2 regions of the Mesorhizobium sp. WSM4816 genome follow, and region 1 is predicted to be linked to the other one. Evidence: riboswitches for the same ligand, from Rfam matches in the RefSeq annotation. Region 1 holds a riboswitch; the other holds the start of a gene.

Region 1 (7,180 bases):
TTCGCCGCCGGAGAGATCGTTCGGCCGTTCCTCGCCGGACAGGCCGAGATGCTCCATCAGATAGGTGGCGCGGTAGGGATCGTCGGCGGGTCCGAGCCCCGCCTCGACATAGGCGCGGACGCTGGCGAAACCATCCATGTCGGGCATTTGCGGCAGGTAGCGCACTGTTGCCGAAGGCTGGCGGAACACCTCGCCATCCTGCGGCTCGATCAATCCCGCAGCGATCTTCAGCAACGTCGACTTGCCCGAGCCGTTGCGGCCGACCAGAGCGATCTTGTCGCCCGCCGACGCCGTCAGTTCCGTCCCGTCGAGCAGCGGCGTGCCACCGAAGGTCAGTTTTATCCCGTCGAGATTGAGAAGCGGCGGCGCCATGTCAGCTTTCAGGTAGGGGGAATGGATGGGCGAGCAACAGCGCGCGGCCGCTGCCCAGCGCGACTTCGAGCCGGCCCTTGACCTCGTTGGAAATGGTCAGCGACGAGCCGAACGCCACCTCGACATGGTTCAGCGGCCATTTGGCGCCGGTCACGGTCAGACCGGCAAGGTCGGAGAAGCCGAGAATCGAAAACAGCGTGCCGTCGGCGTAGTCGAAGCCGGCCTTTCCGGGAAGCAAGGGCACGCCTTCCTCTGCGCCACTGGTCAAAAGCACCTCTGTCCCTGCCTCGGCCAGCCGGACGCCGAGCGCCAGGTGCAGGAAGGCGTGGTCGGTGCGCTTGCCGCCGAACGCGCCGGCGAGCACGAGGCTGGTGGCGCCGCGTTCGAGCGCGGCGGCGATAGCCAGTTCGCCGTCGGTCTTGTCCTTTTCTGCCGGAAACACCTGGCGCGGCACTGCGGCGAGCTCGTCCGGCAAATCCGCCGGCACCGAATCGAAGTCGCCGACCCAGAGTTCCGGCGTCAGGCGCAGAGTCCGGGCATGGCTGATGCCGGCGTCGGCGGCGATGACACGCGTGCCTTCGACCTGGCGGTCGAGCAGCGGCGTGCGGATAAGGTCGCCGCCAAGCAGGATGGTGAATTTGCTCATATGCGTGGCCCTTACCAGCCCTGCTTGCGAAACGGAAGGCCGCGGTCTGGATGCCCGGCAACTTCCGCTTGCGCCGCAGATGGGCCGGGCCTATGTGTCGAAGCGCTCTAACGGGGTGCTGGACGCGATCTTCGCGGACCGGCTGAGAGGCAACCTGCCAACCCGCTGAACCTGATCCGGTTTGTACCGGCGGAGGGATTAGACGTTTCGGACAACCCGACGCCTCAATTCCCTTCAACGCCAACGAAGGAGGCGCCGATGCGCACGTTTTTATACACACTTGTTTCGGCAGTGCTGCTCGCGGCGACCGTTCTCGCCGGCACCGGGCCGGCATCCGCGCAGGAAAAACTCACCGTCTATACCTATGAGAGCTTCACCGCCGAATGGGGTCCAGGCCCGGCGGTCAAGAAGGCGTTCGAGGCCGAATGCGGCTGTATTCTCGAATTCGTCGCGGTCGCCGACGGCGTCGCCCTGCTCAACCGCGTCAGGCTGGAAGGGGCCGCGACCAAGGCCGACATCGTGCTCGGCCTCGACACCAATCTGACGGCGGAAGCCAAGGCCACCGGCCTGTTTTCGCCGCATGGTGCCGTCATCGACGTCAAGGTGCCGGGCGGCTGGAGCGACGATATTTTCGTGCCGTTCGACTATGGTTATTTCGCCGTCGTCTACGACACCGAAAAGCTGAAGACGCCGCCGAAGAGCCTGAAGGAACTGGTCGAGGGCAATGCCGATGAAAAGATCGTCATTCAGGATCCGCGCACCTCGACGCCCGGTCTCGGCCTGCTGTTGTGGGTGAAGTCGGTTTATGGCGACAAGGCGCCCGAAGCCTGGGCCAAGCTTAAGGCAAAGGTGCTCACCGTGACGCCGGGCTGGAGCGAGGCCTACGGCCTGTTCACCAAGGGCGAGGCGCCGATGGTGCTGTCCTACACCACGTCGCCGGCCTATCATATGGTCGCCGAAAACACCCAACGCTATCAGGCAGCGCCCTTCGACGAGGGCGCGTATCTGCAGATCGAGGTTGCCGGCATCACCAAATCAGGTGCGAAGAACCCGTTTGCGAAACAGTTCCTGACTTTCATGACCGGGCCGAAATTCCAGGATGTCATTCCCGAGACCAACTGGATGTTCCCTGCCGGCAAGACCGAGAAGCCGCTCAATCCGGCTTTCGAGAAGCTCGTCAAGCCGACCAAGACGTTGCTTTTCAGCCCCGAAGAGGTCGCCGCCAACCGCAAGGCCTGGGTCGACGAATGGCTGTCGGTGATGAGCAAGTAGGACTTAGATTTCTGCATGGTGTTCGCTCCACGCCACCCCCCTCTGGCCTGCCGGCCATCTCCCCCTCCAGGGGGGAGATCGGATGTCACTTCCGCTTTCGCCAATCGCAACAGTCGAAGGATTGAGGCGAGGGTGAAGCTTCCAATCTCCCCCCTTGTGGGGGAGATTGCCGGCAGGCCAGAAGGGGGTGGGCGGGAACTCGACCTCAGCCACATCCCATCTTTCAGCGCCCGCCGTTAAGTTGGGCAGCGCGGAATGCACACTGGCCATCGTAGAGATCCCCGCATCACCGCCGGCACCATCGCGCTTGCCGCTGTTGCGCTGCTGATCGGCGGCGCGTTCGCCGGGCTCATCGTCGAAGGCGCACGCGATCCGTCCGGCGCCGCGTCGGCCTTCGATTCCTACCTCTTCCGCGTCGCCCGATTCACGCTGTGGCAGGCATTGCTGTCGACGCTGCTCTCCGTCGTGCCGGCGCTGTTCGTGGCGCGGGCGCTGTCGCGGCATCCGCGCTTCTTCGGTCGCGGCCTCATCCTGCAGCTCTTCGCCGTGCCGCTCGCGCTGCCGGCCATCGTCGCAGCACTCGGGATTCTGGCACTCTATGGCCGTGCCGGCTATTTCGCCGGCGTGCTCAGCGCGATCGGCGGTCAGGGCTGGCCGGGCATATACGGCCTGTCCGGCATCCTCGTCGCCCATGTCTTCTTCAATCTGCCGCTGGCCACGCGGCTGTTCCTCGAAGCGCTTGCGACAGTGCCGGCCGACCAGTGGCGGCTGGCGAGCCAGCTCGGCATGGGCGCCAGGCCCGCCTTCCGGCTGATCGAATGGCCAACGCTGCGCGCGGCGCTGCCGGGCGTCGCCGGGCTTGTCTTCATGCTCTGCATCACATCCTTTACCATCGTACTCACGCTGGGCGGCGGGCCGCGTGCGACAACGCTGGAGGTCGCCATCTACCAGGCGCTGCGTTTCGATTTCGATCCTGCCCGCGCGGTGACGCTGACAGTGCTGCAGATCGCGCTGACCTTCGTCGTCGTGCTGGCATTGATGCGGCTCGGCGCCAATACCGTCGGCGACGCCAACCTGCCGGTGGCTTCGCGCCGCTATCTTTCGGCCGGCGCCGCCGAGACCGTGCTGAACGCAGCATTGATCATCCTCGCTTTGCTGTTCGTCGCCGGGCCGATGGCGGCCACGGTCACGTCAGGCCTTGGCGCCGATCTCGGCCGGCTGGCGGGCGAGAGCGCGGTGCGGCAAGCGGCGCTGACCAGCGCCGTGCTCGCCTTGCTGGCGGCGCTGCTTGCAGTGGCGCTGTCGCTGTCGCTGGTCATGGCACGCCGGGCGCTGGCCTTGAGGCGTCGCGTCGGCGCCAGGACGCTGCTCGAATACGCCACGGATACCGGCGCCGGCTTCGTCCTCGTCGTGCCGCCCGTCGTCATCGGCGCCGGCTGGTTCCTGCTCCTGCGGACCGTCAGCGACGTCTTTGCCATCGCCCCTGTCATGGTCGTCGCCGTCAATGCGGTGATGGCGATGCCGTTTGCCATCCGCGCCATTCGCCCCGGCTATGATGCGGCGAGCGAACGCCACGAACGGCTCTGTTTGCTGCTTGGCATTTCGGGCTGGAACCGTTTCCGGCTGGTCGACTGGCCGTCGCTGCGGCGGCCGCTCGCCACCGGTTTCGCGTTCGCGATGGCTTTGTCGCTCGGCGATCTCGGCGCCATTGCCCTGTTTGGCAGCGACTCCCTGCAGACGCTGCCTTATCTCCTGCTGGCCCGCATGGGCAGCTACCGCACGATGGACGCGGCCGGCCTGGCATTTCTGCTCGGCCTGGTCTGTCTCGCGCTTGTCCTGGCCGCGGACTGGCTGGGACGGGGAGAAAGATCATGACGCTCAACAGCGAAAACGGTACGGCTGTGCGGCTGGAAAAGGCCTCGTTCAGCTATGGCGAAGCGCCGTTTTTATTCGATGTCGAGTTCGCCGCCTCGAAGATCACCGCCATCATGGGGCCGAGCGGCTCGGGAAAATCGACACTGCTCAATCTGGTGGCCGGCTTCGAGACGCCGCAATCGGGCCGCGTGCTGATCGGCGGCGCCGATGTCGGCGCCAAACCGCCGTCGGCGCGACCCGTGTCGATGGTGTTCCAGGAAAACAATCTCTTCGCCCATCTTTCGGTCGAACGAAATGTCGGCCTTGGCCGCTCGCCATCGCTCAGGCTGACCGAGGCCGACCACGCTGCAATCGCCGCGGCGCTCAAGCGCGTCGGCCTTGCCGGCAAGCAACAGCGCCTGCCGCGCGAACTCTCCGGCGGCGAGCGGCAGCGCGTCGCGCTCGCCCGCGTCCTGGTGCGCGACCGGCCGGTGCTCTTGCTCGACGAACCGTTGGCCTCGCTCGGACCGGCGTTGCGCGACGACATGCTCGATCTGGTAGCCGACGTCCATGCGGAGCGGCGCATGACGGTGCTGTTCGTCACCCATCAGCCGGAGGACGCCCACCGTATCGGCCAGGACATGGTGTTCCTGGACAATGGCACGGTTGCCGCAACCGGGACTGTCGCCGATTTTTTTACCAAGGCTGGACCGGAAGCCTTTCGGCGCTATATCGGTGCAGGTCCGTTTGGCGCAGGATCACGAGATGTTGCCCGGAAGCGGACATAATTTACGGCCAAACCGGCTTCAGGCGATGTGGCGTTTGCTTGCCATGGTCAACGTAGTGTGGCTAGGTCCTCCGATACTGGTCCGGCATAGGTTGTGATTTGCCACTACGGTGCCATCCGCGCTCGTGGGCTCGAAGGACTCTGTGGCAGTTGATTTTGCGCATGATCTGAAAATCGATGCCCGATTTTCGGGCCATGTGCTGAGAGCCGAAAGGAAGCTGTTCTGCCGACCGGCACAGACAGAGTGAGAAGGAAACCGCTGGCGCGCTTCCTGGCGCTGGCCGGCTTTGCCATGGCGTTGGCAAGCTGCCAGATGTTCACGCCTCCGGACGTTCAGGTATCCGGCTTCCAGCCTTCTAGCAAACCGGTCACCGTCGACAATGTTGCCGCCAACAGCAAGGTCGCCGAAATGGCCAAGGCGCAGCATCCGCGCATCCTCGCGACCTATGGCGGCGAATATTCCGATCCCAAGCTCGAGCGCATGGTCGCCAAGGTCGTCGGCAGCCTGACGGTGGTTTCGGCCAACCCGAGCCAGACCTACCGCATCACGATCCTCAATTCGCCCAACGTCAACGCTTTCGCATTGCCTGGCGGCTATCTCTACATCACGCGCGGCCTGTTGGCGCTGGCCAACGATTCGGCCGAACTCGCCGCGGTCATCGCGCATGAGATGGGCCATGTCACTGCAAACCACGGCTTGCAGCGCCAGCAGCTCGAGGCCGAGGAAGGCTTTGCGACAAAAGTCGTCTCGGATGTGCTCGGCGACAGCCCGACCGCCAAGGCGGCACTGATCCGCGGCAAGCTGCGGCTTGCCCAGTTCTCGCGCAATCAGGAGCTGGAGGCCGACGGCATCGGCATCAAGTCGATCGGCGAGGCGGGCTTCGATCCGTTTGCCGCTGGCCGCTTCCTGCAGTCCATGTCGGCCTACACCGATTTCCGCTCGATCAGCGGCGCCACCGACGCCAGCCTCGACTTCCTGGCAACGCACCCGAACACGCCGCAACGCATCGATCTGGCGCAGCGCCATGCCCGCCAGTTCGGCGCGCCCGGCGTCGGCACGCGCGACCGCGACGCCTTCCTCGCCGGCATAGACGGGCTGCTCTACGGCGACACGCCGGAGGAAGGCTATGTGCGTGGCGAAACCTTCCTGCATCCGGGGCTCGGCGTGTCGTTCTCGGTGCCCGACGGCTTCATCATCGACAACTCGGCCGCGGCGGTGACGGCAACCGGACCGGGCGACATAGCGATCCGCTTCGACGGCGTCTCGATCGACAGGAACCGATCGCTGACCGACTACCTCCGCAGCGGCTGGGTGGCCGGTCTCGACGAAAGCAGCGTGCGCCAGGAAACAATCAACGGCAACGAGGCGGCGACGGCGCATGCCAGCGCCGAGGGCTGGCAGTTCGGCATCGCGGTGATCCGCGCCGGCGGCCAGGTCTACCGGCTGCTGACGGCAGCCCCCTCCGCCAGCACCTCGCTGGACGCGGTGGCGCGCTCGGTCAGCGGCTCGTTCCGGATCTTGAGCGCGGCCGAAAAAGCAGCGCTGAAGCCGCTGCATATCCGCGTCGTCACGGTCCGGCCCGGACAGACCATGGGTTCGCTCGCGGCGCAGATGGTCGGCGTCGACCGCAAGCTCGACCTGTTCAGGGTGCTCAATGCAATGTCGCCCGGCGCAGCCGTTTCGGCCGGCGACAAGGTCAAGATCATCACCGACAGATAGAGTGTGTCGATATTCAGGTGATGCCGGCCCGCAAACGGCAATTTCCTGCGCTTCCGACCTTCGCCGGCCGGAGCACTCATGAGCGGTCGCGGCAGTAAGGCTACGGCCGGCGTAGGCCGGTGCTCACGTACTTTATGTACGCTCCGCTCCGGTTCTCGGAAACCACCTGGTTTGGTCGCTTCGCGCCCGTCTTCGACTCCGACTCGTCCTAACCTGAATCGCAACACACCCTAGGCGGCGGTCGCCAGAAACTCGGGGTTTTGCTTCACCAGCGCTATCTTGAGCTTTTCCATGGCGCGTGCCTCGATCTGGCGGACGCGTTCCTTGGAGATGCCAAGCGCCTCGCCGAGGGCTTCGAGCGTCGCGCCCTCGTCGCTCAGCCGGCGTTCCTCGATGATCCTGAGCTCGCGGGCGTTGAGCGCGCCGAGCGCGGTTTTCAGCCATATAGAGCGGCGTTCGACATCGATCGTGTCGCCCACGACTTCGTCCGGCAAAGGATCGTCCGAAACCAGAAAATCCATTCGCTCGG
Region 2 (7,180 bases), on a different contig from region 1:
TCCTGGCGATCGTCGTCATCGCGGCGGTCCTTGGCCCGTGGCTGGTGGGCGACGCCGCATCGCGGCTCGGGCTGCGCCAGCGCAACCTCGCCCCGTTCTCGCTGGCCAGCGGCTGGATCTACGTCCTTGGCGCCGACACCCTCGGCCGGCCGATCCTGGCCAGGCTGATTGTCGGCGCGCAGAACACGTTCGGCATTGCCGCGGCGGCGGTGTTCGCGTCAATGCTGGTCGGTGGAACGCTGGGCCTGATAGCGGGCTATTCGGAGCGCTGGTACAGTCATCTCATCCTGCGCCTGGCCGATGTCGTCATGAGCTTTCCCTCGCTGCTGCTGGCGCTCATCGTGCTCTACACACTGGGCCCAAGCATCACCAACCTGGTGATCGTTCTCGCCGTGACGCGCATGCCGATCTACCTCAGAACTGCGCGCGCGGAAGTGCTGGAGCTGCGCGAGCGCATGTTCGTCAGCGCGGCGCGAGCCATGGGCGCGAAGCCGGCCCGGATCATCATCCGGCACATCGCCCCCCTGGTCCTGCCGACATTGGTGACGATTTCAGCCATTGATTTCGCGACCGTCATTTTGTCGGAATCGGCGCTGAGTTTCCTTGGCCTCGGCATTCAGCCACCGGACTTCACGTGGGGTGCGATGGTGGCAAACGGCCGCGGCTATCTTGCCACCGCCTGGTGGATCGCATTCTGGCCGGGCCTTGCAATCATGCTGACGACGCTGTCGCTCAACATCCTCTCGAACTGGGCACGCACCGTTGCCGATCCGCAGCAACGCTGGCGCCTTCAGACATTGCGAAAAGCTGCCCGATGAGCAACGCGACCATTCTCAAGCTCGAGGGCCTGACCGTCGATTTTCTTTCGGATGACCAGCCGGTACGCGCCGTCGACGATGTCTCTTTCCACGTCAGCCGTGGCGAGACGCTGGTGATCCTCGGCGAAAGCGGTTCGGGAAAGAGCGTCAGCACCAGCACGGTGATGGATCTCGTCGACTGCCCGCCAGGCGATATCGTGGCCGGCTCCTGCTTCTTCGACGGCGTCGAACTGTCAGGCCTCGGTGCCGAGGCGCGCCGAAGCATCAACGGCCGCAGGATTGCGATGATCTTTCAGGATCCGCTCGCCTATTTGAACCCGGTCTACACGGTGGGGCGCCAGATCGAGGAGGTCTTTGAGAGCCACGGTGCGGCAGCCGGCAAGGCCGCACGCGCCAAGACGATAGAACTGCTTCGGCGGGTCGGCATTCCAGAGCCGCAAAACCGCGTCGACTTCTATCCGCATCAATTCTCGGGCGGACAGCGCCAGCGCGTGATGATTGCCATGGCGATCGCGTTGAAACCGGACATCCTGATCGCCGATGAGCCGACGACTGCCCTGGACGTCAGCGTGCAAGCGCAGATCCTCGATCTGCTGCGCGATCTCCAGCGCGAAACCGGCATGGCGTTGATCATGATCACCCACGACCTCGAAGTCGCCGCGTCCATGGCGGACCGGATCATCGTCATGAACGGCGGCAAGGTCGTCGAGACAGGCATCGCCAAGGAGGTCTTCAGCAATCCGCAGCACGCCTATACCCGCCGCCTCATCGCCGCCCTGCCCCACGGCAACGCAGCGGAGGCGCCCAACAGGCGTTCGACGGCGGTCGCCGGCGAGACGCTGCTCAAGGTGGAACATCTCACCAAGCACTATGAGCTTGCTTCCGGAGCTTTTAGCAGCAAGCGGACGTTCAAGGCGGTGGATGACATAAGCTTCGAGGTCAGGAGAGGAGAAACGCTCGGCATCGTCGGCGAGTCCGGGTCCGGCAAATCGAGCGTCGCGCGCATGCTGCTGGGGCTGAACGCGCCAAGCGCCGGTAGCGCGGTCTTTGCCGGTGAGAACATCTTCGACATGAATGGGAAGCGCCTCATGGCGTTTCGGCGCAAGGTCCAGATGATCTTCCAGGATCCATACGGATCGATGAATCCGCGCATGCGCGTTTATTCGATCATTTCCGAGCCCTGGGTGATCCACCGCGATATCCTGCCGAAGGACAGGTGGAAGGCTCGCGTGGCAGAGCTCCTGGAATTGGTTGGGCTGTTGCCGGAGCACGCCGAGCGCTACCCGCACCAGTTTTCCGGCGGCCAGCGACAGCGCATCGCCATTGCGCGCGCACTTGCCAGCGAGCCGGAACTGATCGTCTGCGACGAGGCGGTTTCGGCGCTCGACGTCTCTATCCAGGCGCAGGTGATCGACCTTCTGGCCGACCTCAGGACCAGGCTCGGCCTCTCCTATATTTTCATCACCCACGACTTGCCGATCGTGCGCCATTTCGCCGACCGGATCATGGTCATGAAAGACGGAAGGATTGTCGAGGAAGGTCAAACCGCGGCGCTGTTCGGGGCGCCTCGCCACAAATATACGCAAAGCCTGTTGCAGGCTGTGCCCAGGCCCAAATGGCTTACGCAGGCTCAATAGTTCGTCCGCGCGCCCAGCTAGCGTTGCCGACTGATGGGCCGAATGCGCTTGACAAAATGGCGATCGCCCGCTCAATTTGACCCATTCACCAGGGGGGTCCCGGCAAGGGGCTGAGATACTGCTGGCTTTCGCGGCGCAGTGACCCGTTGAACCTGATCCAGTTCATACTGGCGTAGGGACGGTGCAAGCGCTTTGCGGGAGTCCATGCCCGAAAACCTGTAAGCAGGCAGACCAAAGCGTCTTTTCATCCTTCCGGCACAGAACTGGGTCTCCAATGCATGAGCAAAGGAGCCTCATAATGAATGCCATTTCCCCCGCCGTGTCGACGGGACCGCTGCCCGCCTCAAGGAAAATCCACAAACCCGGCCTTATTCACCCGCAGATCAGGGTGCCGATGCGGGAAATCGCTGTCCATCCGACGGCAGGCGAACCGCCTGTCACCGTTTACGATCCGTCCGGTCCCTATACGGACCCGACTGTCGAAACCAGCATCGAAAAGGGCCTCGCCAGGTTTCGCCATGAATGGGTTACGGCGCGCGGCGACGTCGAATTCCACGATGGCCGCAGTGTCAGGCCGGAGGACAACGGCTTTGCGTCAGGTGAGCGCCTGACGCCGGAATTTCCCGTGCGCCACCGGCCGCTAAAGGCAAAAACGGGCAAAGCGGTGACGCAGCTTGCCTATGCGCGGGCCGGGATCATCACCCCCGAAATGGAGTTCGTCGCCATTCGCGAGAATCTCGGCCGCGAGAGCTTACGCGGCGGGATGCAGCGCGACGGCAACTCTTTCGGCGCGGTGATCCCGGACTTCGTCACGCCGGAATTCGTGCGCGACGAGATAGCGCGCGGACGGGCTATCATTCCCTCCAACATCAACCACCCGGAGAGCGAGCCGATGATCATCGGCCGCAATTTCCTGGTCAAGATCAATGCCAATATCGGCAATTCAGCCGTCACCTCGTCGATGGCCGAAGAGGTCGAAAAAATGGTCTGGGCGATCCGCTGGGGAGCCGACACCGTCATGGACCTGTCGACCGGTCGCAACATCCACAACATCCGCGAATGGATCGTCCGCAATTCGCCTGTGCCGATCGGAACCGTGCCGCTCTACCAGGCGCTTGAGAAGGTCGGAGGGATCGCCGAGGACCTGACCTGGGAAATCTACCGCGATACGCTGATCGAACAGGCCGAACAGGGCGTCGACTATTTCACCATCCATGCCGGTGTGCGGCTGCACTACATCCCGCTGACGGTCGACCGGGTCACCGGCATCGTGTCGCGCGGCGGCTCCATCATGGCCAAGTGGTGCCTGCATCACCACCGCGAAAGCTTCCTCTACGAGCATTTCGAGGAAATCTGCGACATCTGCCGCGCTTACGACGTGTCGTTCTCGCTCGGCGACGGCCTTCGTCCCGGCTCGATCGCCGACGCCAACGACGCGGCGCAGTTCGCCGAACTGGAAACGCTCGGCGAGTTGACAAAGGTCGCCTGGGCCAAGGATTGCCAGGTCATGATCGAGGGGCCGGGCCATGTTCCGATGCACAAGATCAAGGAGAACATGGACAGGCAGCTCGAAGTCTGCGGCGAGGCGCCCTTCTACACGCTTGGGCCGCTGACCACCGACATCGCACCCGGCTACGACCACATCACCTCAGGCATCGGCGCTGCGATGATCGGCTGGTACGGCACGGCGATGCTCTGCTATGTCACGCCCAAGGAGCATCTCGGTCTCCCCGACCGCAACGACGTCAAGACGGGCGTCATCACCTACAAGATAGCCGCGCACGCCGCCGACCTCGCCAAGGGTCATCCGACAGCGAAGCTCCGCGACGATGCGCTGTCGAGGGCGCGGTTCGAGTTTCGTTGGGAAGACCAGTTCAACCTGTCGCTCGACCCCGAAACCGCGCGCTCCTTCCACGACGAGACGTTGCCGAAGGAGGCGCACAAGCTGGCGCATTTCTGCTCGATGTGCGGGCCGAAATTCTGCTCGATGCGCATCTCCCACGACATTCGGGCCGAGGCACAGAAAGAGGGCATGGCGGCGATGGCCGCGAAGTACCGCGAGGGCGGCAATCTTTATATGCCGGTGGACGGCGAACCGCCCATGCCGAAGATGCCGGAGCCGTCATGAGGCTGCTGGTCAAAGGGGCTGGCGTCGCCGGCCTCACCGCCGCCTTCGAACTCGCCGCCCGCGGTGCTGCGGTAACCATTGCCGAGACCCGGCATGGCCTTGGCGGCAACGCATCATGGATGGCCGGCGGCATGCTGGCGCCCTGGTGCGAGCGCGAAAGCGCCGAGCAGCCGGTGCTGGATCTCGGACGCGACGCCGCCGACTGGTGGGATGCGGTCCTGCCGGGTCATGTCACGCGGGCCGGAACACTCGTTTTGGCAATGCCGCGGGATGCGGGCGAACTCGCCCGGTTTGCAAGCCGCACGTCGGGTCATCGGCGGGTCGACGAAGACGAAATCGCGCTCCTGGAACCCGAGATCGCCGGCCGCTTCCGTCGCGGGCTGTTCTTTCCGGGCGAGGCCCATCTCGACCCACGCCGAGCAATGGCGGCGCTGCATGAAAAACTCGCCGCAAGCGGCGTCGAGTTCCGCTTCGGAGTGGACGCCCGGCACGTGACGGGATTCGACCGCGAGATCGACTGCATGGGAATGGCGTCCAGCGATGAAAGGCTTCGCGGCGTGCGCGGCGAGATGCTGATCCTGCGTACACCGGACATCTCGCTGTCGCGCCCAGTCAGGCTGCTGCACCCGCGTTTGCCGCTCTATCTGGCGCCGCGCGCCGACCACCATTTCATGGCTGGTGCAACGATGGTCGAGAGCCTGTCCACGGAGCCGGTCACGGTACGGGCGATGATGGAGCTCCTGAACGCCGCCTATTCGGTTCATCCCGCCTTTGGCGAGGCCGCGATCGTTGAGACGGGCGTCGGCATTCGCCCGGCGTTTTCCGACAACCTGCCGCGCGTCGAAGCGCATGGCAGGAGCGTCGCGATCAACGGGCTCTACCGCCATGGTTTCCTGCTGGCCCCCGCCATGGCGCGCCGGGCGGCCGACCTTGTTTTCGATACTGACAAACCGGTGGAACTTACTGATGAAACTGACGGTCAACGGCGAAGCGCATGAGATCACCGCCGCCACCCTGGCGGAGCTTCTCGCCGCGCTTGACTACGAGGGCAACTGGCTTGCAACGGCCGTGAACAGCGAGGTTGTGCACGCGACTGAGCGGGCGCTGTTCCAGTTGAAGGACGGCGACCGGATCGAAATTCTCTCACCCATGCAAGGAGGTTAGCAACGTGATCGAGCTTTACGGAACCAAGCTTCCGTCGCGCCTGCTTCTCGGCACCGCACAGTACCCCTCGCCCGCCATTCTTGCCGATGCGGTCAAGGCATCCTGCGCGTCCGCGGTGACCGTCTCATTGCGCCGCGAAATGGCCGGCGGCAAGGGTGGCGAGAAATTCTGGTCGCTTATCCAATCGCTGCGGCTGCATGTCCTTCCCAACACCGCCGGTTGTCACTCCGTCAAGGAAGCCGTCACGACCGCAAAGATGGCGCGCGAGGTCTTCGGCACGAACTGGATCAAGCTCGAGGTGATCGGCAATCATGACACGCTGCAGCCTGACGTCTTCGGCTTGGTCGAGGCCGCGCGAATCCTGTGCGACGACGGGTTTGCTGTATTTCCTTACACGACGGACGATCTCGTCGTCGCCGAGCGATTGCTGGAAGCCGGATGCGGGGTGCTCATGCCCTGGTGCGCGCCGATCGGTTCTGCGCTTGGACCGGTAAATATCACCGCGCTCCGCTCGATGCGCGGCCATTTCCCGGATGTCCCGCTGATCGTGGATGCGGGCCTCGGCCGCCCATCTCACGCGGCTCTCGTGATGGAACTCGGCTTCGACGCGGTGCTCCTCAACACGGCAGTGGCCAAGGCCGCCGATCCGATCGGCATGGCGCGCGCGTTCGGCAAGGCGGTCGATGCCGGCCGTGAGGCCTATCGCTCCGGCCTGCTCGAGCCGCGCGACCTCGCCGTCCCATCGACGCCGACAATCGGCCGGGCAGTCTTTCAATGAAACTCGATCCTTTTTATCTGATCGTCGACAGCGCCGCCTGGATTGAAAGGCTGGCGCCGCTCGGCGTCAGGCTGGTGCAGCTTCGCGTCAAGAACCTCGACGAGGCTGCGTTGCGCGCCGAGATCCGCAAGGCGAAGGCCTTGTGCGCCGGTTACAAATGCCAGCTCATCATCAATGACTTCTGGCGGCTGGCGATCGAGGAGGACTGCGATTTCATTCATCTCGGACAGGAAGATCTGCAAGCGGCGGACCTTACCCGGATAAGGGCTGCGGGTCTCCGTCTCGGCCTCAGCACGCACGACCATCTCGAACTCGAAACAGCCCTTGCCGCCAGACCGGACTATATCGCGCTCGGCCCAGTCTATCCGACCATCCTGAAACAGATGAAATGGGCGCCGCAGGGGCTCGAACGGCTTGGCGAATGGAAGCGCCGGATCGCGCCGACACCTCTGGTCGCGATTGGCGGCCTCAATCCCGACCGGATCGAGGGCGTCTTCGGTGCCGGTGCGGACAGCGCCGCGGTAGTGACCGACATCACATTGGATGCCGATCCGGAAGCGCGAACGCGCCAGTGGATCGAAAAGACGAGCCGATGGCGTTGAGGCGCGAACCGCATGTGCTTGTCGTCGGCGGCTCGGACTCCAGCGGCGGCGCC

Evidence for each region. A riboswitch is a leader RNA that binds a small molecule or an ion and turns the genes downstream of it on or off. The one in region 1 is predicted to bind thiamine pyrophosphate.
Region 2: linked by a shared signal. The riboswitch ahead of thiC (phosphomethylpyrimidine synthase ThiC) and the one ahead of thiB (thiamine ABC transporter substrate binding subunit) in region 1 are both predicted to bind thiamine pyrophosphate.

What each region holds. Positions count from the first base shown of each region.
Region 1 is NZ_JBVVQR010000044.1:22,820-29,999, reverse strand. It holds gene AC0L3H_RS29190 (ABC-F family ATP-binding cassette domain-containing protein) at 1-372, opposite strand, end outside; gene AC0L3H_RS29185 (thiamine diphosphokinase) at 374-1,018, opposite strand; TPP riboswitch at 1,120-1,233, shown strand; gene thiB (thiamine ABC transporter substrate binding subunit) at 1,277-2,290, shown strand; gene thiP (thiamine/thiamine pyrophosphate ABC transporter permease) at 2,546-4,165, shown strand; gene thiQ (thiamine ABC transporter ATP-binding protein) at 4,162-4,932, shown strand; gene AC0L3H_RS29165 (M48 family metalloprotease) at 5,224-6,651, shown strand; gene AC0L3H_RS29160 (RNA polymerase factor sigma-32) at 6,882-7,180, opposite strand, start outside.
Region 2 is NZ_JBVVQR010000001.1:349,051-356,230, reverse strand. It holds gene AC0L3H_RS01580 (ABC transporter permease) at 1-818, shown strand, start outside; gene AC0L3H_RS01575 (ABC transporter ATP-binding protein) at 815-2,455, shown strand; TPP riboswitch at 2,536-2,652, shown strand; gene thiC (phosphomethylpyrimidine synthase ThiC) at 2,754-4,583, shown strand; gene thiO (glycine oxidase ThiO) at 4,580-5,581, shown strand; gene thiS (sulfur carrier protein ThiS) at 5,550-5,747, shown strand; gene AC0L3H_RS01555 (thiazole synthase) at 5,752-6,525, shown strand; gene AC0L3H_RS01550 (thiamine phosphate synthase) at 6,522-7,127, shown strand; gene AC0L3H_RS01545 (hydroxymethylpyrimidine/phosphomethylpyrimidine kinase) at 7,118-7,180, shown strand, end outside.